Linked DNA regions of Aminobacter aminovorans. The protein of the gene in region 2 binds, or shares a complex with, the protein of the main gene of each other region. Links are inferred from orthologs where the notes say so. Each region holds a gene or a part of one and is shown on either strand. Other genes may lie near its edges.

The links.
Region 1: the proteins of dnaG (region 2) and DY201_RS20790 are in contact, whole or in part, in a crystal structure (PDB 2R6A), measured with the Geobacillus stearothermophilus proteins. The link is inferred for Aminobacter aminovorans from one-to-one orthologs. Residues at the interface, in WP_049624496.1 of Geobacillus stearothermophilus: Lys456, Leu457, Leu458, Pro459, Ala460, Asn463, Ala464, Leu467, Leu535, Leu536, Ile537, Ala538, Gln544, Glu545, Asp548, Tyr549, His552; in WP_033016901.1 of Geobacillus stearothermophilus: Ser13, Glu15, Ala16, Gln18, Glu91, Leu92, Asp94, Ala95, Val96, Pro97, Thr98, Ala99, Ala100, Asn101, Tyr104, Tyr105, Ile108.

What each region holds. Positions count from the first base shown.
Region 1 is NZ_UFSM01000001.1:4,209,827-4,220,346, reverse strand. The notes cover bases 4,788-7,634. They hold DY201_RS20790 (replicative DNA helicase), read right to left. Parts: upstream 7,038-7,634; coding sequence 5,538-7,037; downstream 4,788-5,537. Other genes in these bases: DY201_RS20785 (autotransporter family protein), read left to right, coding at 7,615-7,634; radA (DNA repair protein RadA), read right to left, coding at 4,788-5,272. In the rest of the region: DY201_RS20820 (SLC13 family permease), read right to left, coding at 1-17; DY201_RS20815 (SDR family NAD(P)-dependent oxidoreductase), read right to left, coding at 292-1,038; DY201_RS20810 (DoxX family protein), read left to right, coding at 1,237-1,659; purF (amidophosphoribosyltransferase), read right to left, coding at 1,686-3,155; DY201_RS20800 (CvpA family protein), read right to left, coding at 3,238-3,840; more of radA, read right to left, coding at 3,869-4,787; more of DY201_RS20785, read left to right, coding at 7,635-9,951; DY201_RS20780 (YnfA family protein), read right to left, coding at 10,105-10,428; DY201_RS20775 (cyclopropane fatty acid synthase), read right to left, coding at 10,517-10,520. UniProt on the Escherichia coli protein: The main replicative DNA helicase, it participates in initiation and elongation during chromosome replication. Travels ahead of the DNA replisome, separating dsDNA into templates for DNA synthesis.
Region 2 is NZ_UFSM01000001.1:2,273,263-2,283,847, reverse strand. The notes cover bases 1-2,912. They hold dnaG (DNA primase), read right to left. Parts: upstream 2,479-2,912; coding sequence 523-2,478; downstream 1-522. Other genes in these bases: DY201_RS11225 (Na/Pi cotransporter family protein), read left to right, coding at 2,831-2,912; rpoD (RNA polymerase sigma factor RpoD), read right to left, coding at 1-197. Outside these bases: more of DY201_RS11225, read left to right, coding at 2,913-4,495; DY201_RS11220 (amidohydrolase), read left to right, coding at 4,691-5,851; DY201_RS11215 (glyoxalase superfamily protein), read left to right, coding at 6,058-6,642; DY201_RS11210 (GatB/YqeY domain-containing protein), read right to left, coding at 6,780-7,229; carA (glutamine-hydrolyzing carbamoyl-phosphate synthase small subunit), read left to right, coding at 7,518-8,720; DY201_RS11200 (alpha/beta fold hydrolase), read right to left, coding at 8,822-9,673; DY201_RS11195 (SRPBCC family protein), read right to left, coding at 9,782-10,267; DY201_RS11190 (ArsR/SmtB family transcription factor), read right to left, coding at 10,289-10,585. UniProt on the Escherichia coli protein: RNA polymerase that catalyzes the synthesis of short RNA molecules used as primers for DNA polymerase during DNA replication.

The DNA.
Region 1 (10,520 bases), 1.9 Mb from region 2 along the record:
ATCTGGTCGGTGGTCATGCGGCCGGTGTCCCTCAATCTGGCATAGAGCGCCCGGACGGGCGCCTGGCGGCATAGAGCGCCCGGACGGGCGCCTGGCGGCATAGAGCGCCCGGACGGGGGCCTGGCGGCATGGAGCGCCCGGACGGGCGCCTCGAAGACTTCCATTGCGCGCATCGCTGCGATGCGCTCAAGCTTCGGTCAACGCGACAGCGGCGACATCGTTGCCCTGATGGCAGGGTTGCCGCCGCGATATGTCGCGGTGCGCGCGATGTGTCGCGCGGAAAAGGTGGCGTCAGGCCGGCTTCTGGTGGGAAACCCAGCGCTGCTCGCGGATCTGGTAGATCTCGCCGGTGCGGGTGAGGGCGGGGTCGACCATCCCGAGGATGTGGCTCGCCGTCTCCGACGGATGGGTGACGGTTGCCGGATCCTCGCCGGGCACGGCCAGCGCGCGCATCGCTGTGCGGCTGGTGCCGGGGTCGAAGATGTTGACGCGCAAGGCGGTGTTCTTGGTTTCGTCGGCCCAGGAGCGGGCAAGCGCCTCGACGGCTGCCTTGGAGGCGGCATAGGGCGCCCAGAAGGCACGCGCCGAATGGGCGGAGCCGGAACTGACGATGACGGCGCGACCGGCATCCGACTTGCGCAGCAGCGGATCGACCGAGCGGATCAGGCGCCAGGTGCCGGTGACGTTGACGGCCATGACCTTGTCGAAGACCTTGGCCTCGACATGGCCGATGGGGGCGATGACGCCCAGCACGGCGGCGTTGGCAACCAGAATGTCGAGCTTGCCCCAGCGATCGTTGATCGAGCTGCCGAGGCGGTCGATGCCGGCCATGTCGGTGAGGTCGAGCGGTACCAGCGTCGCCTGTCCGCCTGACGCCTTGATCTCGTCATCGAGCTCTTCCAGCCCGCCGACCGTGCGCGCCACGGCAATCACATGCGCACCCGCCGCGGCAAGCTGCTTGGCCGTGTTGTAGCCGATGCCGCGCGATGCGCCGGTAACGAGCGCGATGCGGCCGGAGAGGTCGGGAGTGGTTGTCATCATGGCATCCAGTTCGATCTTGTCGGTCCGCTGCCTGATAGGACGATTTTATCAGGAACAAAACCCCGCACGGCCGAATGAAGGTCGACTCGGTGCCGCAGCGCATGAAATTTTCGCGCGTACCTGTCGGCGAGAGCGACCGTCATGCGTCCTTAGTTGAGCCTCAGTTGAAAAGCCAACGACACGGGAGACAGACCGATGGGCAGAAGCGTTGCAATCCTCGTTGCCAGACTGATCTTCGCCGCCGTCTTTGCCATGGCGGCCTTCTTCAAATTCGCAGGATTGACTGAAACCGCCGCCTATATTTCCGCGGCCGGCTTTCCCTTCGCCCTGCTTTTGGCCTGGCTGGCGGCATTGTTCGAGCTTGGTCTGGTGCTGGCCTTCCTGACCGGAGCGTTCTTTTCGGAAGCGGCACTTCTTGCCGGCGCCTATGTCATCTTCCTGGCCTTCGCCTTCCACGGCCCCTCGCACTGGCAGGGCAACCAGGCCGAATTCGGCTTCTTCGTCGATCACTTCACCTTGCTGGCCGGACTGCTTTACGCAGCCGTTCACGGCCCAGGTGAAAGGCTGGCGTTGCGGCAAGGCCTGATCTGGAACAAGGAGGCTGCTTCCGCGCGTTGACGCGGAAGCATGCTGAATTTGTGGGTCTACAGCCCGCCCGTCGCCAACAGCGACAGCGAGCGCACATTGTCGGCGCCTTCGAGGTCGAGCAGGCGGGTGGGATACTGGCCGGAGAAGCAGGCATCGCAATATTGCGGCTGCTCGTCGTTGCGGCTTGCCTCGCCGACGGCGCGGTAGAGGCCGTTCATCGACAGGAAGCCGAGCGAATCGACACGAATGAACTCGGCCATTTCCTCGATCGTCATGCGCGAGGCCAGAAGCTTGGACTTTTCCGGCGTGTCGACGCCGTAGAAGCAGGAGGCGCGGGTGGGCGGCGAGGCGATGCGCATATGCACTTCCTTGGCACCCGCATCGCGCACCATCTGCACGATCTTCTGGCTGGTGGTGCCGCGGACGATGGAATCGTCGACCAGCACGATGCGCTTGCCCTCGATCATGCGGCGGTTGGCATTGTGCTTCAGCTTGACGCCCATATGGCGGATGGAATCGCCCGGCGAGATGAAGGTGCGGCCGACATAATGGTTGCGGATGATGCCGAGCTCGAAGGGAAGGCCGGCCTGCTGCGAGAAGCCGATGGCCGCCGGCGTGCCCGAATCCGGCACCGGCACGACGATGTCGGCGTCGACGGGGCTTTCGATGGCAAGTTCGGCGCCGATGCGCTTGCGCACGTCATAGACGTTGCGGCCCTCGACCGAGGAATCGGGACGGGCGAAATAGACATATTCGAAGATGCAGAAGCGTGACTTCTGCGGCTCGAACGGGAAGATGCTCTCGATGCCCTTGGAGGTGACGATGACCATCTCGCCGGGCTTGAGGTCGCGCACGAAACGCGCGCCGATTATGTCGAGGGCGCAGGTCTCCGAAGCAAGGATCCAGGAGCCGTCGAGATCGCCGAGCACCAGCGGGCGAATGCCGAGCGGATCGCGGCAGCCGATCATCTTCTTGGACGACAGCGCGACCAGCGAGAAGGCACCCTCGACCTGGCGCACCGCATCGATGAAGCGCGCATTGAGGTCGCGTTCCTTGGAGGTGGCGACGAGGTGCAGGATGGTCTCGGTGTCGGAGGTCGACGAGAAGATCGAGCCTTGCTTCTGCAGCGCGCGCTGCACGGTCATCGCATTGGTCAGGTTGCCGTTATGCGCGACCGCAAAGCCGCCATCGGCGAGCTCGGCGAAGAAAGGCTGGATGTTGCGGACGCCCGCGCCACCTGTCGTGGCGTAGCGGGTGTGGCCGATGGCGCGGTTGCCCTTGAGACTGTCGATGACGCGCTGCTTGGTGAAGGTGTCGCCGATCAGGCCGACATGGCGCTCGACGTGGAATTGGCTGCCGTCATAGCTGACGATGCCGGCGGCCTCCTGGCCGCGATGCTGGAGCGCATGCAGCCCCAGCGTGACGATTGCCGCGGCGTCCTGTCGGCCGAAAATGCCGAACACGCCGCATTCGTCGTGGAAATGATCATCGGCTTCCGCGGAAAGCACGTCAGCTGCGTCTGCCATCGGGGGGCGGCCTCTTGTCGCAAAAACGCTATATAGTGCGATGAGGCGGGAAGGGCAACGCGCCATCCCGCCTCATGCGAAATCAGTTGTTGGTCGGTGCCGGTTCGGCCGGCGCGTCGCCTTCGGCAGGCGTCTCGGCCGGCGGCGTGGTGGCGCCGGCTTCCGGTTCGCCGGTCTGCGAATTGAGCTTCTTGAGGATCGAATTCTCGGGGTCCTCGGGCAGAAGGTTCTCGATCGAGGTGCCGATGCTCTCGAGCAGCGGGCGCGACTTCGCCTCGGCGACCCAGGCGGGCGCGTTGGGGCCGACCAGCCAGTTGAAGAACAAAAGGCCGACGGCAACGACCAGGATGCCGCGGGCGGCACCGTAGAGGAAGCCGAGCGTGCGATCGAGCGCGCCGATGCGGCTGTCGATGATGAAATCGGCGATCTTCATGGTGATGATGGTGACGACGATCAGCGCGATGACGAAAACGATGCCGGCGGCAGCCGCCATGGCGATCTTTTCGTTGTCTATATAGGGCTGAACGTAAGGCACCACCGGCTTGTAGAAGAAGAAGGCGGCAGCAGCGGCAGCGGCCCAGGACGCCACCGACAGCACTTCGCGGGAAAAACCGCGCACCATGGCGAGCATCGCCGAGACCAGGGTGAAGCCGACAAGAATTCCGTCAAGCAGCGTAATCGGCATCGTGTCCACTCACTCCATGGCGACGGTTTCAGTCCGTCTCTTCCGCGCGGCTTCGCCTTGAGCCGGCTATCCGCGCCACCAGATCCGCGAGTGCGGTCGGCTGGAACGAACCGGCTCCGATTCCACCTGCGAGCTCCCCACTGCCGGAGGGCAGCACGGCCCTTCCGAAGCCCAACTTTTCGGCCTCTTTAAGGCGTTGCTGCGCATGCGCAACCGGCCTCACGGCGCCAGAAAGGCTGATTTCGCCGAAATAGACGCAATCAGCAGGCAGGGCAATACCGGTGAGCGATGAAACCAGTGCGGAAGCCACGGCCAGATCGGCCGCCGGCTCGGAGATGCGGTAGCCGCCGGCGACGTTGAGGTAGACGTCGTGCTGGCCGAAGCGCACGCCGCAATGCGCCTCGAGCACGGCGAGGATCATCGACAGCCGCGACGAATCCCAGCCGACGACGGCGCGCCGCGGCGTGCCCAGGCTGGAGGCGGCGACCAGCGCCTGGATCTCGACAAGCACCGGACGGGTGCCTTCGATCGCCGCAAAGACCGCAGCTCCCGGCGCCTTGGAATGGCGTTCGCCGAGGAACAGTTCGGACGGATTGGCGACCTCGCGCAGGCCCTTGTCCGACATTTCGAACACGCCGATCTCGTCCGTCGGGCCGAAGCGGTTCTTGACGGTGCGCAGGATGCGGAAATGGTGGCCGCCTTCGCCCTCGAAATAAAGCACGCCGTCGACCATATGCTCGACGACGCGGGGACCGGCGATCTGGCCTTCCTTGGTGACATGGCCGACGAGCACCACCGCCGCACCCGTCGATTTGGCGTAGCGGATCATCGCCTGGGACGCCGCGCGCACCTGGGTCACGGTGCCCGGCGCCGAATCGGCGAGGTCCGTCCACAAGGTCTGGATCGAATCGATGATGACCAGGTCCGGCCGCTTGCCGTCGGCGATGGTGGCGAGAATGTCCTCGACATTGGTCTCGGCGGCAAGCTCGACGGGTGTCGAGGCGACGCCGAGGCGTTGGGCGCGCAGCCTGATCTGGGCCACCGCTTCTTCGCCCGAGACATAGACGACGCGGTGGCCGCGTGCGGCCAGCGCCGCCGCCGCCTGGGTCAGCAGCGTCGACTTGCCGATGCCGGGGTCGCCGCCGATCAGCAGCGCCGAGCCGCGCACGAAGCCGCCGCCGGTGGCGCGGTCGAGTTCGCTGATGCCAGAGACGATGCGCGGCGCATCCTCGATGTCGCCGTCGAGCGAGGTCAGCGTTACCGCGCGGCCCTTGCGCGCGCTCTTGAGCGAACCGGGACCGCTGCCGATGCCGCCCGCCGTGCCTTCCTCGACCAGCGTGTTCCACTCGCCGCAGGAATCGCACTTGCCGGCCCAGCGCTGATGCGCCGTCCCGCAGTTCTGGCAGATGAATTGAACGCGGGCTTTAGCCATGGAGCGGGTGCCTTTCGGAAGAATGGAAAGGCAGAGTTCTACGTTGCCCCCCTCTGTCCTGCCGGACATCTCCCCCACAAGGGGGGAGATCAGCCGTCAGGCGCGACGGTGCCTCAATCTGCGGCGCTCCAGATTGGCGAGAGGTGAGCGGCCAGCCAATCTCCCCCCTTGTGGGGGAGATGTCCGGCCCTCTGATCAACATGGGGACAGAGGGGGGCGCTGTCCCGCCACCGTCGCCAACGACGAGCGCAAGCTCTGGCATGCGTTACTCTTCCCCGAACCTGTCGGGCAGATGATGCTCTGGTGCGAGGTCGAAGAAGCGGGTGAATTCGCCCTGGAAGCCGAGGCTGACGGTGCCGGTGGGGCCGTGACGCTGCTTGGCGACGATGACTTCGGCCTTGCCGCGCACCTCGTTCATGTCGGTTTCCCACTTGAGATATTCGTCGGTGCCGGGCTTCGGCTCCTTGTTCTTGAGGTAGTACTCCTCGCGGTAGACGAAGATCACGACGTCGGCGTCCTGCTCGATCGAGCCCGATTCACGAAGATCGGAGAGCTGCGGGCGCTTGTCGTCGCGGCTTTCGACCTGACGCGACAGCTGCGACAGCGCGATGATCGGAACGTTGAGCTCCTTGGCCAGCGCCTTGAGGCCGGTGGTGATTTCGGTGATTTCCTGGACGCGGTTCTGCGACGACTTGGCCGACGAGCCCTGCATCAGCTGGATATAGTCGATGATGATCAGGTCGAGGCCGCGCTGGCGCTTGAGGCGGCGGGCGCGGGCCGAGAGCTGGGCGATCGAGATACCGCCGGTCGAATCGATGAACAGCGGGATCTTCTGCAGCGTCTGGGTGCAGCTGACCAGCTTTTCGAAGTCGGCCTCGGTGAGATCGCCGCGGCGGATCTTGGAGGAGGGCACCTCGGCCTGCTCGGAAATGATACGGGTGGCGAGCTGCTCGGACGACATTTCGAGCGAGAAGAAGCCGACCACGCCGCCATTTTCGGCCTTGAACGAGCCGTCCGCCTGCTGCGCCGGCACATAGGCATGGGCGACGTTGAAGGCGATGTTGGTGACGAGCGAGGTCTTGCCCATGCCCGGGCGGCCGGCGAGCACGATCAAGTCGGAGGACTGCAGGCCGCCCATGCGGGCGTCGAGGTCGTGCAGGCCGGAGGCGACGCCGGAAAGATGGCCGTCGCGCATATAGGCGGCGCTGGCCATGTCGATGGCGGTCTTGACCGCATCGGAGAAGCTTTCGAAGCCGCCGTCATAGCGGCCGGTTTCGGCGAGCTCGAACAGGCGCCGTTCGGCGTCCTCGATCTGCTCGGCCGGCGACATGTCGACAGGCGCGTCATAGGCGATGTTGACCATGTCCTCGCCGACGGTGATCAGCGCACGGCGGGTGGCGAGGTCATAGACGGCGCGGCCGTAGTCGGAGGCGTTGATGACGGTGACGGCGTTGGCGGCAAGGGCGACGAGATACTGCATGACCGTCATGTCGCCGACCTTTTCGTCGGCGGGCAGGAAGGTCTTCAGCGTCACCGGGTTCGCCATCTTGCCCATGCGGATGAGCTCGGCGGAAACCTCGAAGATCTTGCGGTGCAGCGGCTCGTAGAAATGGGTCGCCTTGAGGAAGTCGGAGACGCGGTAGAAGGCGTCGTTGTTGACCAGCATGGCGCCGAGCAAAGCCTGCTCGGCCTCGATGTTGTTGGGGGCTTCCCGATAGAGCGGGGTCGCTTCCGCCACCTCGAATTTGCGCGCTGCCTCTGCCAATGTCGTCCCCGTCGCTGAACCAGATACTCCCCTAGCAGAGTCCGATATCGAATTGCTGGCTCAATCTGCTTTAGGTGGGTTTCAAGGCCAGTTTGCTCTAGAATTCACAGGCTGGGCGAAACCATCCACAGGACATGAGTCCTACTGCCGGAATCAATTTGACTGTTGCCGAATCCTGGCTCGCAAATTTCTCCAAAGCCATCGAATCCTCAGAGCCGAACTGTACGCGGCAGGCCATTGAACCAACGGGAAGAGATGCCTCCTGCGAGCCAGACTTCCCACGGCAGCCGCCGGCAGCGGAAACCGAGCCACGCGAATCGGCGAAACTGTAGCCGGAAATCGGAAGGAACAAAACAGGAATAATCCGCGAGCCGTCTTGTTTACCAAGAAGGCGTTCAGCACAATTCCGGGGTAATTTGTATACATCTGCAGTTGATTTTATTCGGGTATTCGCTGATCCTTGCGGTTCCCAGGGCTGTTAATCGCGATGCGGCACATGGCGAAGCATTTGTCCGAGGGCTAGCAGGGGCCGAATTGCGCTGCTGCGGCGCGGGCCTCGTCTGCTTGAGGAGGCAACATGCACATTCTTCGCCCTGCACCGGCTCGACTGACCTGGCTGGCTTCCACCGCCATGGTTCTATTGGGTTCGACGCAGGCCGGCCTTGCCGCCTGCGACCTGACGCCGACCGCCGGCAACAGCATCTATGTCTGCGACAGCGGTGCGAGCGTAGGGCTGACCGACACTGACGGCACCAATTCGCTGACCCTGCCGGCGGGCGGCACCGGCACGATCACTGGCGATGTGGTGTTCGGCGGTTTCGTCGATCGCGTCGAAATCCATTCGGGAACGATAGACGGCGCCGTCAACCAGGGCGGCGGCGCCGATGTCTTCATCATGACCGGCGGCGTGATCAATTCGCTCAACCAGGGCAGTTCGCTCGATACGGCGACGATCAGCGGCGGCCGCATCATCGGTGAGTTTTTTGCCGGCGATTTCGTGACCATGACCGGCGGGCGGATCGGCAATGTCGATCTGGAGCAGGCCAATAACGTCATGCGGATGTCGGGAGGCACGATCGACACCTCCATCGAAGCGGTGCAGGGCAACGATCTGCTGGAAGTTTCCGGCACCGCGTCGATCGGCACGTTCGTCGATCTCGGCAACGGCAACAACACCTTCCGTTGGTTGGGAGGCGGGAGCATTGGCGGCAATGTCGTTATGGGCACGGGGCAGGACACGGCGCTGCTGCTCGGCCTGACCGAGGCGAGCTTTGCCGCGGGACAGGTCATCAATGGCGGCACGAGCGCCAGCATCGACACGCTGACATTCGAGGGCACCAGCTCGACTTCGGTCGCGCGCTACGTCAACTGGGAAACCGTCAATCTCACTCAAGGGTCCGAATTCACGCTCGACGGCGATTTCGTGCTGGGCGATGGGCTTTCCAACACCGGCAGCCTGAGTATCGACGCATCGAGCACGCTGCGCGCCGGTGCCGGCGTCAACGCCGCCGTGCGCGCCTTCACCTCGGGCAATGCGGTGACGCTGACAAATGCCGGCACCGTCGACCTGACCAATGGTGCGGCAAGTGCCGCCGACAGCTTCACCGTCATTGGCAACTACATCGGCGCCGGCGGTTATCTCAGGCTCGACACGGTTGTTTCAGGCGACGGCGCGCCGTCCGACAGGCTGGTGATCGAGGGCGGCAACGCCAGCGGTTCGACCGGCATCATCGTGGTCAATCTTGGCGGCACCGGTCAGCAGACCAATGCAGATGGCATCCTTGTCGTCGAAGCGACATCGGGCGGCACCACCGACTCCGGCGCCTTCACGCTGGCGAGCCCGGTGGCTTATGGCGCCTACGAATATCTGCTGTTCCGGGGCGATGCCCAAGGGCTGGGCGAGAACTGGTATCTGCGCTCCGAACTGGTCAACCCGGTTGACCCGGGCGAGCCCGGCATCCCGCTGATCCGGCCCGAGACGGCTGTCTATTCGGTGATGCCGCCAATGGCCCGCGACGTGGCATTGGCGACGCTCGGCACATTTCATGAGCGCCGCGGCGAACAGGGGTTCCTTGCCGGCGGCGACGATCTTTCGACCACATGGAGCCGGGTTTTCGGCTCCAGCTCCCGGCAGGACTGGGCCGGCACGGTTTCACCTTCGGCCGACGCCACGACCCTGGGTATCCAGGCAGGGCTCGATTTCTGGCGTGGCGAGACCGAGGCCGGGGCGCGCAATGCCGCCGGCCTGTTCCTCGGCTATGCCAGCCTCAATGCCGATATCAGCGGTGCAGTCCAGGGTCAGGCCGACCTTGCCGCAGGCAAGCTCGACCTCGATGCCTACAGCGTCGGCGGCTACTTCACCCATGTCGGGCCAGGCGGCTGGTATGTCGATGCCGTGCTGATGGGAAGCTGGCTCGGCGGCGACGCAAGCTCCGAGCGCGCCATCGGCATCGATACCGACGGCCGCGTGGTGACCGCCTCGCTGGAAGCGGGGGCACCGATCACCCTGACCGAAGGCTGGATGCTCGAGCCGCAGGCGCAGATCATCTGGCAGGATGTTTCCCTTGAAGACGCCGACGACACCTTGTCGGGCGTGCGCTTCGACGAGGGGCGCGGCGTCACCGGCCGCATCGGCGCGCGCCTTGAGGGCACGTTCGACACCGCCTCGGGCCAGCTCAAGCCTTATCTCAAGGCCAATCTCTGGCACGGCTTCAACGGCGAGGACGTCACCTATTTCGACAGCGACGCGATCCGGGTCGAGACGGGCGGCACCAGGCTCGAGCTCGGCGCGGGCATAAGCCATAGCTTCACCGACAAGGTCACAGCCTTTGCGGTGGCAGATTACAGCTTCAACCTGGGTGGCGAGCGCAGCCGGACCTTCGAAGGCAATGTCGGCCTGCAGGTCAAATGGTGACGAGGCCTGGCACGGCCGGGCGGCAGGTTCGCTGAAGCAACTCCAGGAAAAGTGTGAAGCGGTTTTCCGTTCGGAATTGCGCAAAAAGGGTCGTTTCCGCGGTTCGAAGAAAACAAGGGTCGTTTCCGCGGTTCGCACAGAAGCGGAAGCGCTCTAGGCGCCTCTTGGCGCAAGCAGGATGATCGAGGCGCCGAGGATGCAGATGATGGCGCCGATCATGTCCCAGCGGTCGGGGCGGATGCCTTCGGCGAGCCATAGCCAGCACAAGGACGCCGCGATGTAGATGCCGCCATAGGCGGCGTAAGTGCGGCCGGCGGCATCGGCTTCGACAAGGGCAAGCAGCCAGGCGAAGGCGACCAGCGCGACGAGGCCGGGCGCCAGCCAGAGCGGCGACTTGTCGAGCCGCCACCAGGCCCAGAAGGCAAAGCAGCCGGCGATCTCGGCAAGGGCTGCTAGGGCGTAGATGGCATAGGTCATGAAAAAAGCCCGGGCTCAGGGAGAGACGGGCTTTTTCCTATGGGAGCCGCATGAGACGCAAGGCCCCAGTCCCGCGTTGGCGGCGATCTTAT
Region 2 (10,585 bases):
GCCATGGTGTCCTCGATCTGCTCGGAGGTCACTTCCTCCGAGGGCAGCACCGAATTCAGCTCGTCCATGGTGACATAGCCGCGCTTCTTCGCGACCTTGATCATCTTCTTGACAGCGTCATCGGAAAGGTCGAGCAAAGGTCCGTCAGGGGCGCCTTCGCGTTCGGTCTCGACCTCTTCCTTTTCTTTTGTCGCCATTCTTCGCTTTCTCCAGGCGGCCCGTCAGCCGCTTAAACTCTTGGACAGTGCAAATCAGATGCGCTCATCGAACCTGCGCCTGAACTGCCAGTAGCTGCACCTGTGTTAAGTCCAGATTAACCGTGATATCTGTGGCGGAATATCTTCCTGTCCAGTGACAAGTGCCCCAATCCGCATTTTCAGGCCATCGACACGACTGGCGACCTGGCCGCCGGTTAACTTTTTCGAATCGACCTGATTCCGTCATTCCGGCGGAAGGTCAAGCGCCTCTCGCATGATTCGCGCCAAAAAAGCGAATCAATTGCGGGATAATCGGTCCGCAGCGTCAGTTACGACCGCCCCGACCCGAAGACACCCCGAAGCCTTCGATAAGCGCTTCGGTGGCCTGCACGTCGTGAAACTGCGCCTGAACTTCCACCAGATGTCGGTAGTTTTCGTCGGTAGGATCTGTAGCCAGCGCAGCTTCGGCCTGTTTCAGCTCCTTATGTAAGGTGCGGGCGCTGCGGTGCAAGTGCAACGCCTGCGCGAAGGCGTCGCGGGCGTCCTCGATCGCCGCATCCTCCAGTGCCGTCCACTGCCGGGCACGCCGCGCCAGCGTCACCGCCCGTCCCCACATCTCGGCGCAGGAAGCGCGCTCGATCGCCGCCACCACCGCCTCGCGTGTGTTGGCCTCGCCGTGCGCCATCGCATCGATCAGCACCGAATGCAGTTGCTTGAGCTCGCCATGGCTCAAGTCGAGCCGCTCGACATGCTCGAAATTCTCGTCGATCAGCGAGGGGTGGTTGACCAGCGCCACCACAAGAGCCGCCTCGCGCAGCGGCATGCCAGCGGTGCGCTTGACCATTGCCGAGCGCGCCAGGCTTTCCGACACGGCGAGCCGGCCAGCCTGGACACCCGCGCCACCCTTGTTCCACTGGCTGCGCTCGCCGCCACCCTTGTTGAACGAGCCCTTGTTGTACGAGCCCTTGCCGCCGCCCTGCCCTTGCTGGCGGCCGCGCTGGTTGCCGAAGAAACTCAGCACCCTTTCGCGCATTTCCTGCTGGTAGTGATAACGGACGCTCTCGTCCTTGATCCTGCTGGTCAGCTCGCGCAACGTCTTTTCAAGCTCGGCGCGACGCTCCGGCGTGTCGAACACCCCGCCCGACGTCTCACGCATCCAGATCAGCTCGGACAGCGGTCGCGCCGCGTTGAGCACGGTGCGGAACGCCTCCGGCCCTTCCGCCTTGACCAGGTCGTCGGGGTCCTTGCCCTCCGGAAGCAGGGCGAAGCGGGTCGTATGGCCCGGGGCCACCAGCGGCAGCGCCAGGTCGGCAGCGCGATACGCTGCCTTCAGGCCCGCCTTGTCGCCGTCGAAGCACAGCACCGGCTCGCCCGACATGCGCCACAACAGCCCGAGCTGGTTTTCGGTAAGTGCCGTGCCGAGCGGCGCCACGACATTTTCGAAACCGGCCTGGGCCAGCGCGATCACGTCCATGTAGCCTTCGACGGCGATTACCGTCCCGCCCTTCTGCAGCGCCTTGCGGGCACGGGCGAAATTGTAGAGCACGTTGCCCTTGTGGAAGAGCTCGGTCTCCGGCGAGTTCAGGTATTTGGCGGAGATCTCAGCCGACATCGCGCGTCCGCCAAAGGCGATGATACGACCGCGAGAATCCGGAATCGGAAACATGATGCGGTCGCGGAAGCGGTCGTAGGAAACCGGAACGTCCTCGAAGACCGTCAGCCCGCAGGCCTCCATCTGCGCCTTCTCGATGCCTTTGGAGGCGAGGAACTCCTTGAGCGCGTTGCGGCTGTCGGGCGCGAAGCCAAGCCGGAACTGCTGTTGCGTCGTCTGCGATAACCCGCGATCGCGCAGATAGGCGCGCGCCCTCGCCCCATCCGACGTCTGCAGGCGGTCCTCGAAGAATGTGGTCGCCAGCTCCATGACGTCGTGCAGCGAAGAACGTTCGCGTTCACGTCGCTCTTCCTGCGCATCGCGCGCCGGCATCGGTATGCCGGCCATCTCGGCGATGCGCTCGACCGCCTCGGGAAAACTCAGCCCGTCCATCTCGGTCAGGAAGCGGAAATGATCGCCCGTCACGCCACAGCCGAAGCAGTGGTAACGACCCTTGCGGTCCTCGCAATGAAACGACGGCGACTTCTCGCCATGGAACGGGCAGCACGCCCAGAAATCGCCGCGCTGCGTGTTGGTCTTCTTGCGATCCCAGGTCACGCGCTGGCCGATCACGGCCGAAATCGGCACGCGGTCACGTATCTCGCTCAAAAATCCGTCGGAAAAGCGCATCGGGTCCTGCTTGTTTCAAACTGATATAGGCGCTCGCCTCGCCGGACACGACTCCTATTCGTTGCTTGCCCGCGGACATTGCCCGCTGTTCACAGTCTCTCGCCGGCAAGCATCGCTCCAAACATCCGGATTGCGCCGCCCGGCGGTCGCTGTGGAACCTGAATCGAGGCCCCGCGCAACACAATATGGATGATCGCATCTTGCGATCCAGTGCACACGTGTGCAGTATGGACGAAAAATATTATCCGGCTAATCTAAATGGCATGTTCATGACAGTGATTCGCATCCGCGCGCGAACCATCGCGACCGCCTCCCCGACAGCCCCCGGCTGCATGCCCATCGGGTGCTTCCGATGAGCGGTTCCGTTGTCCTTTTGCACCTCGCAGGTGCCGTCGCCCTGCTGTTGTTTGCCACGCGCATGGTGCGCACCGGCGTCGAGCGCGCCTATGGCGACGTGCTGCGCCACAAGCTGCGCAACACCATGCGCAACCCGATCCTCGCCGTGCTTGCCGGCACTGCCTTGGCAATCGCCTTCCAGAGCTCCACTGCGGTCACACTGCTGGTCGGTTCCTTCGCCGGCGCCGGCATCGTCAGCGGCATCGCCGGCCAGCTCGCCGTGCGCGGCGCCGAAATCGGCTCGGCATTGGTCATCAAGATCCTGAGCTTCGACCTGTCGCTGCTGGTGCCATTATGCCTCGTCGCCGGCACGACGATGTTCCTGGCCACCGACAGGCGCAGCTGGCAGCAGACCGGGCGGATCCTTGTCGGCATCGGCCTGCTCGTCTTGTCGCTCGAAATGGTCGGTCAGGCCTCCGAGCCGCTGCGTGAAAGCAAGCTTTTGCCGGTCATCATCGATTACTTCGCCGGCGACCCCATCACCGCCTATCTGCTTGCGGCCATCGTCACCTGGCTGTTCCATTCTTCGATCGCCGCCGTGCTGTTGATCGTCACCCTTGCCGGCCGCGGTTTCGTCCCGCCCGAACTCGGCATTGTGCTGGTGCTTGGCGTCAATCTCGGCAGTTCGATCATTGCCCCCCTGCTCACCCGCAACGCTGAACCCGGCGTGCGTGTCGTGCCAATCGGTAATCTCCTGATGCGCGGCGCCGGCTCGCTGGTCATGCTGGTGGCGTTCCTCTGGATCAAACCCTCGACCGCCTTCCTCGGCTCGACCGGCCCCGACCAGATCATCAACGCCCACATCCTGTTCAACTGCATCATCCTGGTCGCCGGCATTCCACTCGCCAAACTCGTCTACAGCGCCTCGGAAAAGATCGTGGCGCTCGGCACCAAGTCCGATCCCGCCAAGGAGATGGCGGTCGCCGAACTCAGTGCGCTCAACGAAGCCGCCCTCGACGCACCCTCGCAGGCACTCGCCAACGCTACGCGCGAGACCGTACGCGTCTGCGAGACCGTCGAGATCATGCTCCAGCGCATCATCGAGCTCTACGAGAAGCCCGACGCCGACAAGATCAAGGCACTCGCTTCGCTCGACGACCGCGTCGACCGCAAGCATGCCGCGATCAAGCTTTACCTCGCCAAGGCGACGATCCGGCCGATGACCGAAGATGAGGCGCTGCGCTGCCAGGAACTGCTCGGCGCCTGCGTCAAGCTCGAACAGGTCGGCGACATCATCGTCCGCAACATGCTGGCCCATGTGCAGAAGAAACTCGACCGCGGCCTCGAATTCACTCCCGAGGGCTGGCGCGAGCTGACATCCTTCCACGCCTCGGTCATGGCCAACGCCCGCCTTGCCTTCAACGTGCTGGTGTCGCGCGACGCCAACACCGCGCGTCAGCTCGTGCTTGAGAAGGACCGCCTCCGCGACGTCGAGAAGCAGACCAGTCAGAGCCATTTCCTGCGCCTGCGCGACGGCACCATCAAGAGCGTCGAGACGAGCTCGATCCACCTCGATACCATCCGCGACCTCAAGCAGATCAACTCCCTGCTCGCCTCGATGGCCTACCCTGTGCTCGAGGAACAAGGCCTGCTCCGCGGCTCACGCCTCAAGGCAAGCTGAGCGTACGCCTCAATCAGATCGTCATGCCGGAAGCCGAAGCGCAGCGCAGGTTCCGGACCCCGATCAGTGGGCTGCCTGCCGTTAGATGCCCCGTCTCCGTCACGGCGTCGTCATAGCGACTGGCCCCACCAACCGCTCTTGCCTGCCACCGCCAATCCGGCGACGCTGCACCGTCCAGTCCAGGGGATTTGCACAATGGCCACGCTCGACCAGAAAAGCCTCGTCGCCGAGATGACCGTCTGGCGGCGTGACCTGCACGCCCATCCCGAGTTTGGTTTCGAGGAGAAGCGCACCAGCGCGTTCGTTGCTACCCAACTCCGGGCATTCGGCCTCGAAGTCGTCGAAGGCATCGGCGGAACCGGCGTCGTCGGAACGTTGCGACGTGGCAGCGGCAACCGATCAATTGCGCTCCGCGCCGACATGGACGCATTGCGCATCGCCGAGCAGGCCAGCCACGACCATCCCTCGCAGAATCCCGGCGTCATGCATGCCTGCGGCCATGACGGCCACACCGCCATGCTGCTGGGCGCGGCAAAGCTGCTCGCCAGCGACGGCGGCTTCGACGGCACCGTGCGCTTCATCTTCCAGCCGGCGGAGGAATGGGGCAAGGGCGCGCTCGCCATGCTCGACGACGGCCTGATGGCACGTTTTCCCTTCGACGAGATCTATGGTCTGCACAACATGCCCGGCCTGCCGGTCGGCCATTTCGAGACCCGTCCCGGGCCGATCATGTCGGCGGAGGACAATTTCGAGATCCTGCTGCGCGGCCTTGGCGGCCACGCCGCCCGCCCGCATCTTGGCCGCGAAGTGCTGGTTGCCGCCTGCGCGGTCGTCACCAACCTGCAGACCATCGTTTCGCGCCGGCTGAGCCCGGCTGACATTTCGGTGGTTTCGGTCACCGAACTCATCACCGACGGCACCCGCAACGCCCTGCCCGGTTTCGCCTGCATCCTCGGCGATGCCCGAAGCTTCCGCCCTGAAGTGAGCGCCGAGATCGAAAGGCAGATGCGCATCATCGCCGAAGGCACCGCACTCACCCACAACTGCACGGCCGAAGTGACCTACAGCAGAGAGTTCGTGCCGCTGATCAACGACATTGAGGCCACGGCCGCCGCGGTTGAAGCCGCCGCTTCGGTGTTCGCCACGGGCGCGGTCAACGGCAAGGGCGAGATCGTCACCGCCTCTGAGGATTTCGCGCGCTTCCTCGATCACGTGCCCGGCTGCTTCGCCTATATCGGCAATGGCGAGGCCTCGGCGCCGCTGCACAATCCGTCCTTCGATTTCAACGACGATGCCCTCATCCACGGCGTACGCTTCCACGCCGCCATTGCACGCCAGCGCCTGCCGATGACGTGATCTTTCCCAAGTAACGCCGCCGCCCTAGCGGCCCCAGGTGACCTTGTCCGAATCGCGTTCATTGGCGACACTCGACCCAGGCTGTGCAGCCTGCCGCTCGCTCCCCAGGGATTGGCGAACGCACCATAACCTGGTTTTACCCTTGAGGTGACCGTCGGCAATGCGAGCACTGACGCAGTCAGTCACCCTCTTCAAGGGAGCATCCCATGTCATCGCTTGATCGCGTGAAATCCATGGCCAGGGAGCTGCGCGCCTGCCTGGCTGCGCGAGACATCCACCTTGCCCACAGCGCCTGTCTCGAGATCGTCGCCCGCCAGCTCGGCCACGACAATTGGAACACCCTCAAGGCCACCTCCGACGCCAAGGCCGAGCTTGCCATTTCGATCATCGTTGAACATGGCCGCGAGGAAGAAGCGGCCAGCTTCTACCAGCGTGCCTTCGGCGCCACTCGCGGCGGGGCCTATCTGTTCGAGGGCGCTCCGATCTCGATCGAACTGCGGATCGGCAATGTCGCCTTGCAGGTGGGCGGGGCCAACCCGCGGCGCGAACTGGAGCCGCAGCGCGGCGGGCCATTCTTTCCCAAGGCCCGTGGCGCAGTCAGCACCGTCTTCATCCTTGATGTCGCCAACGCCGGGACGGCCCTCCAGCGGGCGATCGGTGCCGGAGCAACGCTTAGGGGGGAGCTTGCGTTAGCGACCGACGGCCGCCGTGGCGCCACGGTGTTCGACCCATTCGGCCACATCTGGGGTCTGCGCGACAACGCGTCTGTCAAGCTCCGCCGCGCCGCCTGAGTCTCTCTCCTGTTCCGCGCCGCCGATCCACCTTCTCCCAAGGGGGCGGAGGAAAGCTGCCATCTCCCCAAAAGAAAACGCCCCGACCGCATCGCAGCCGGGGCGTTCTTGTCCTCATCGCCTGAGCAGGCAATTGCCTACTGCAGCAGTTCCTTGACGATGCCGCTGGCCTTGCCGAAATCCATCTGGCCAGGGTAGCGCTCCTTGAGCGCGTTCATGCAACGGCCCATGTCGCGCAAGCCGTCGGCGCCGACCTCGGAGATCACCTGCTGTGCCGCACTGCGCACCGCCCCCTCCTCCATCTGCTTGGGCAGGAAGTCGGAAATGATGGCGATTTCGTCGCGCTCCTGGGCGGCGAGTTCCAACCGCGAACCTTCTTCGAAAGCCTTGGCCGATTCCTGGCGTTGCTTGACCATCTTGGTCAGGATTTGCAGGATTTCCTCGTCGGTGACAGGATCCTTGCCGGCACCGCGATGGGCAATATCGCGGTCCTGGATGGCCGCCTGGATCAGCCGGAGCGTCGAGGTGCGGCGCTTGTCGCCAGTCTTCAATGCAGTCTTCAGTGCCTCGGCGAGTGTCTCGCGCATGGCCATTACTCCTGAACGTGTCGCAAACAATAGCGCCGACCTGCCACAGTGGCAAACCGAATGACAATGGCCAACTTCCTGTTTTTGCTAGGAAAAATATTTAGCCACGAATCCCGACCCGGTCATTGACCATATGCCGGCCTTCGCCTATTGTCCGCGCCTTGCAAGGACTTGTTTGTTTTGTGCACGGGGCCCGCCTGACGGTGGTCGTCCGTGCTTTTCGCTGCGCGATATGGCCCCTTGCGAGCCATTTTTCAAGTCGCGGCCTAGTTACGCAGGAGCATCGCCATGGCCGCAGAGACCGCCCCCTGGGCAACCGAAGTGCCGACCGCCGTTCTGGTTCTGGCCGACGGGACGGTGATTACCGGCCGAGGCCTCGGCGCCACCGGCAGTGCTGTCGCCGAAGTCTGCTTCAACACAGCGCTGACCGGCTATCAGGAGGTCCTCACCGACCCTTCCTACGCCAGCCAGATCGTCACCTTCACCTTCCCGCATATCGGCAACATCGGCACCAACGATGAAGACATTGAGGACCTGAACCCGGCGGCCCGCTTCGGCGCGGTCGGTGCGGTGTTCAAGGCCGACGTCACCAACCCGTCGAGCTATCGCGCCGCCGGTCATCTCGACCAGTGGCTGAAGCGGCGCGGCATCGTCGCCATGTCCGGCGTCGACACCCGTGCGCTGACAGCACTTATCCGCGAAAAGGGCATGCCCAACGCCGTCATCGCGCATGCGCCCGACGGCAAGTTCGACATCGACAAGCTCAAGGCCCAGGCCCGCGCCTGGTCCGGCCTCGTCGGCCTCGACCTCGCCAAGGAAGTCACCTCGGGCCAATCCTCGTCCTGGACCGAGACGCCCTGGGTCTGGAACGAGGGTTATGGCGAGCGTGCTGAGGAAACCATGCACGTCGTTGCCATCGACTACGGCGTCAAGCGAAACATCCTGCGCCTGCTCGCCGGCCTCGGGGCCAAGGTGACGGTCGTTCCGGCCAAGACCTCGGCCGAAGACATCCTGGCAATGAAGCCCGATGGCATCTTCCTGTCCAACGGCCCCGGCGATCCGGCGGCAACGGGCGAATACTCGGTGCCTGTCATCAAGGACCTGCTCAAGACCGAGCTACCGGTGTTCGGCATCTGCCTCGGCCACCAGATGCTGGCGCTGGCCCTTGGCGGCAAGACGGCAAAGATGCATCAGGGCCACCATGGCGCCAACCACCCGGTCAAGGACCACACCACAGGCAAGGTCGAGATCGTGTCGATGAACCACGGCTTCGCCGTCGACGCCGAGTCGTTGCCCGAAGGCGTCGAGGAGACCCATGTCTCACTGTTCGACGGCACCAACTGCGGCATCGCACTGACCGGCCGCCCCGTGTTTTCGGTCCAGCACCATCCAGAGGCGTCGCCCGGCCCTCAGGACTCGCACTACCTTTTCCGCCGTTTCGCCAATTTGATCCGCGAGCGGCAGGGCGAGCCGGCGCTCGCGGAACGCTGAGCCACTCGGCAGACAACAATGCAAAGAGGCCCCGCCAAACGGGGCCTCTTTTTCTTTGCCGATACGAGTAGCTTGGGACCGCCAGCGCCAAAAATCCTTCCCTATTTCGGCGCCGGCGCGTTCAGGAAGGCATTGGCGGCAGCCGCAACCTGCTGCGCTTTTGCCGGGTCGGCGAGGATGCCCATATGCGTCGTGCCGGACAGCACCAGCAACTGGCTGCGGGACGGGCCGTTGACGTCGCCATTGGCGTGACCACCGAGCGCCACATGCATGTCGGCAAGATGCCCGAGCGTCACCACATCGGCGTCGCCGGCGACCAGCAGCACCGGTGCCTTGACCTTGGCGAGCTCCGCTGTCCAGTCGAACGGCTTCAGCTCCAGCTGCTTGATCTTGTCGACAAGTGCTGGGAAATCCGGTTTGGGCGAGAGCTTCTGGTACTCCGCGACCATCGGCGCGCCGGTGAACATATCTGCCCTCAGGCGCTGCACCATTTCCTTGTGCCCCGGCGCCAAACCCTTGTCGCTGGCGGCGGCCGACACGGCGACGATGCGATCGACACGACCGGGATGGCGCAACGCCATCTGGAGGGCGACATTGCCGCCCATCGAATAACCCATCACGGACGCCTTCTCGATTCCGAGCTTGTCGAGCAGGCCGGCGACGTCGTCGGCCATAGTCTCGTAGGCAAGTTCACCGGTGCGGTCGGCCGTGCGGCCGTGGCCCTGCAGCTCGACCGCGATGACCTTGTTGTATTTGGCCAGCTCGCCAAGGCTTGTCGCCCAGTTGTTCTCAATGGTCATGAAGGCGCCGTGCAGGAGAACCAGCGGTGGCCCCTGCCCGTGGATCTGGCGATGCAGTTCGAGCGGTGCGGGCTCCTGTGCCGAAAGAACAGCCGGGGCGATGGCGGAAAAAAGCGCGAGCAAGGCCGCGCCCGCGATGGATAGCGGTTTCATGGTCGTTTCCTTGTTTTGTGAGGATGAGCGATCCCGCCCGGCCGCCTCGCAGCCGGTTGGGTCGTAGCTGACGATGGTGGGAAAGCCGGTCCTGCGACCGGCGGAAGATCAGGCGGAGACGAGTTCGCCGAGCAGCTCTTCGAGCTGGTTCATGCTGTCCTGGGCGCCGGCTTCCATGCCCGAGGCGACCATGCCGTCGCGATCCTCGATACTATCGAAGCGGGTGACCCCGCTATAGTGGGTCTTGCCGTCCTTCTCCTCGAAACGGTGGGACTCGATGACATTCTTGTCGTCGAACATGCCTTCCAGCGCGAAAGTGTTGACCAGCTTCTCCGGCTCGTCGACCTCGATGTATTTGCCGATAAAGGCAAATACAGTGCCGTCGGGCGTGGTCTGTTCGAAGCGCCACTCGCCGCCAGGGCGGACATCGAGCTTGACCACCTTGGTCGCGCCCATGGCACGCGAACCCCACCAGCGCGCCACATGTTCGGGCTTGGTCCAGGCTCGCCACACCAATGTGCGCGGCGCATCGAAAGTGCGGCTCATGAGGATGATGGGTTCGCCTTCCGGCGTCTCGACGAGCATCTTGTTCATGTCATTATTCCTTTCGTCCAATCACTGCTTGTTGGTGTCGTCGCCGCGCTGCATGTCGGCAAGATAGGCTTCCAGCTGGTCGAGATTGTCGCGCCACAATTCGCGATAGGCCCCAACCCAACCGTCGATGTCCTGAAGCGGGCCGGCCTGGAGTTTGCAGTAGCGGTACTGCGCGTCTTTCTCGCGGGCGATCAGGCCGGCGTTTTCCAGCACCTTGATGTGCTTGGACACCGCAGCCAGACTCATGTCGTAGGGTGCCGCCAGTTCGCCGACGCTCGCCTGCCCCTGGGCAAGCCGTGCCAGGATGGCGCGCCTCGT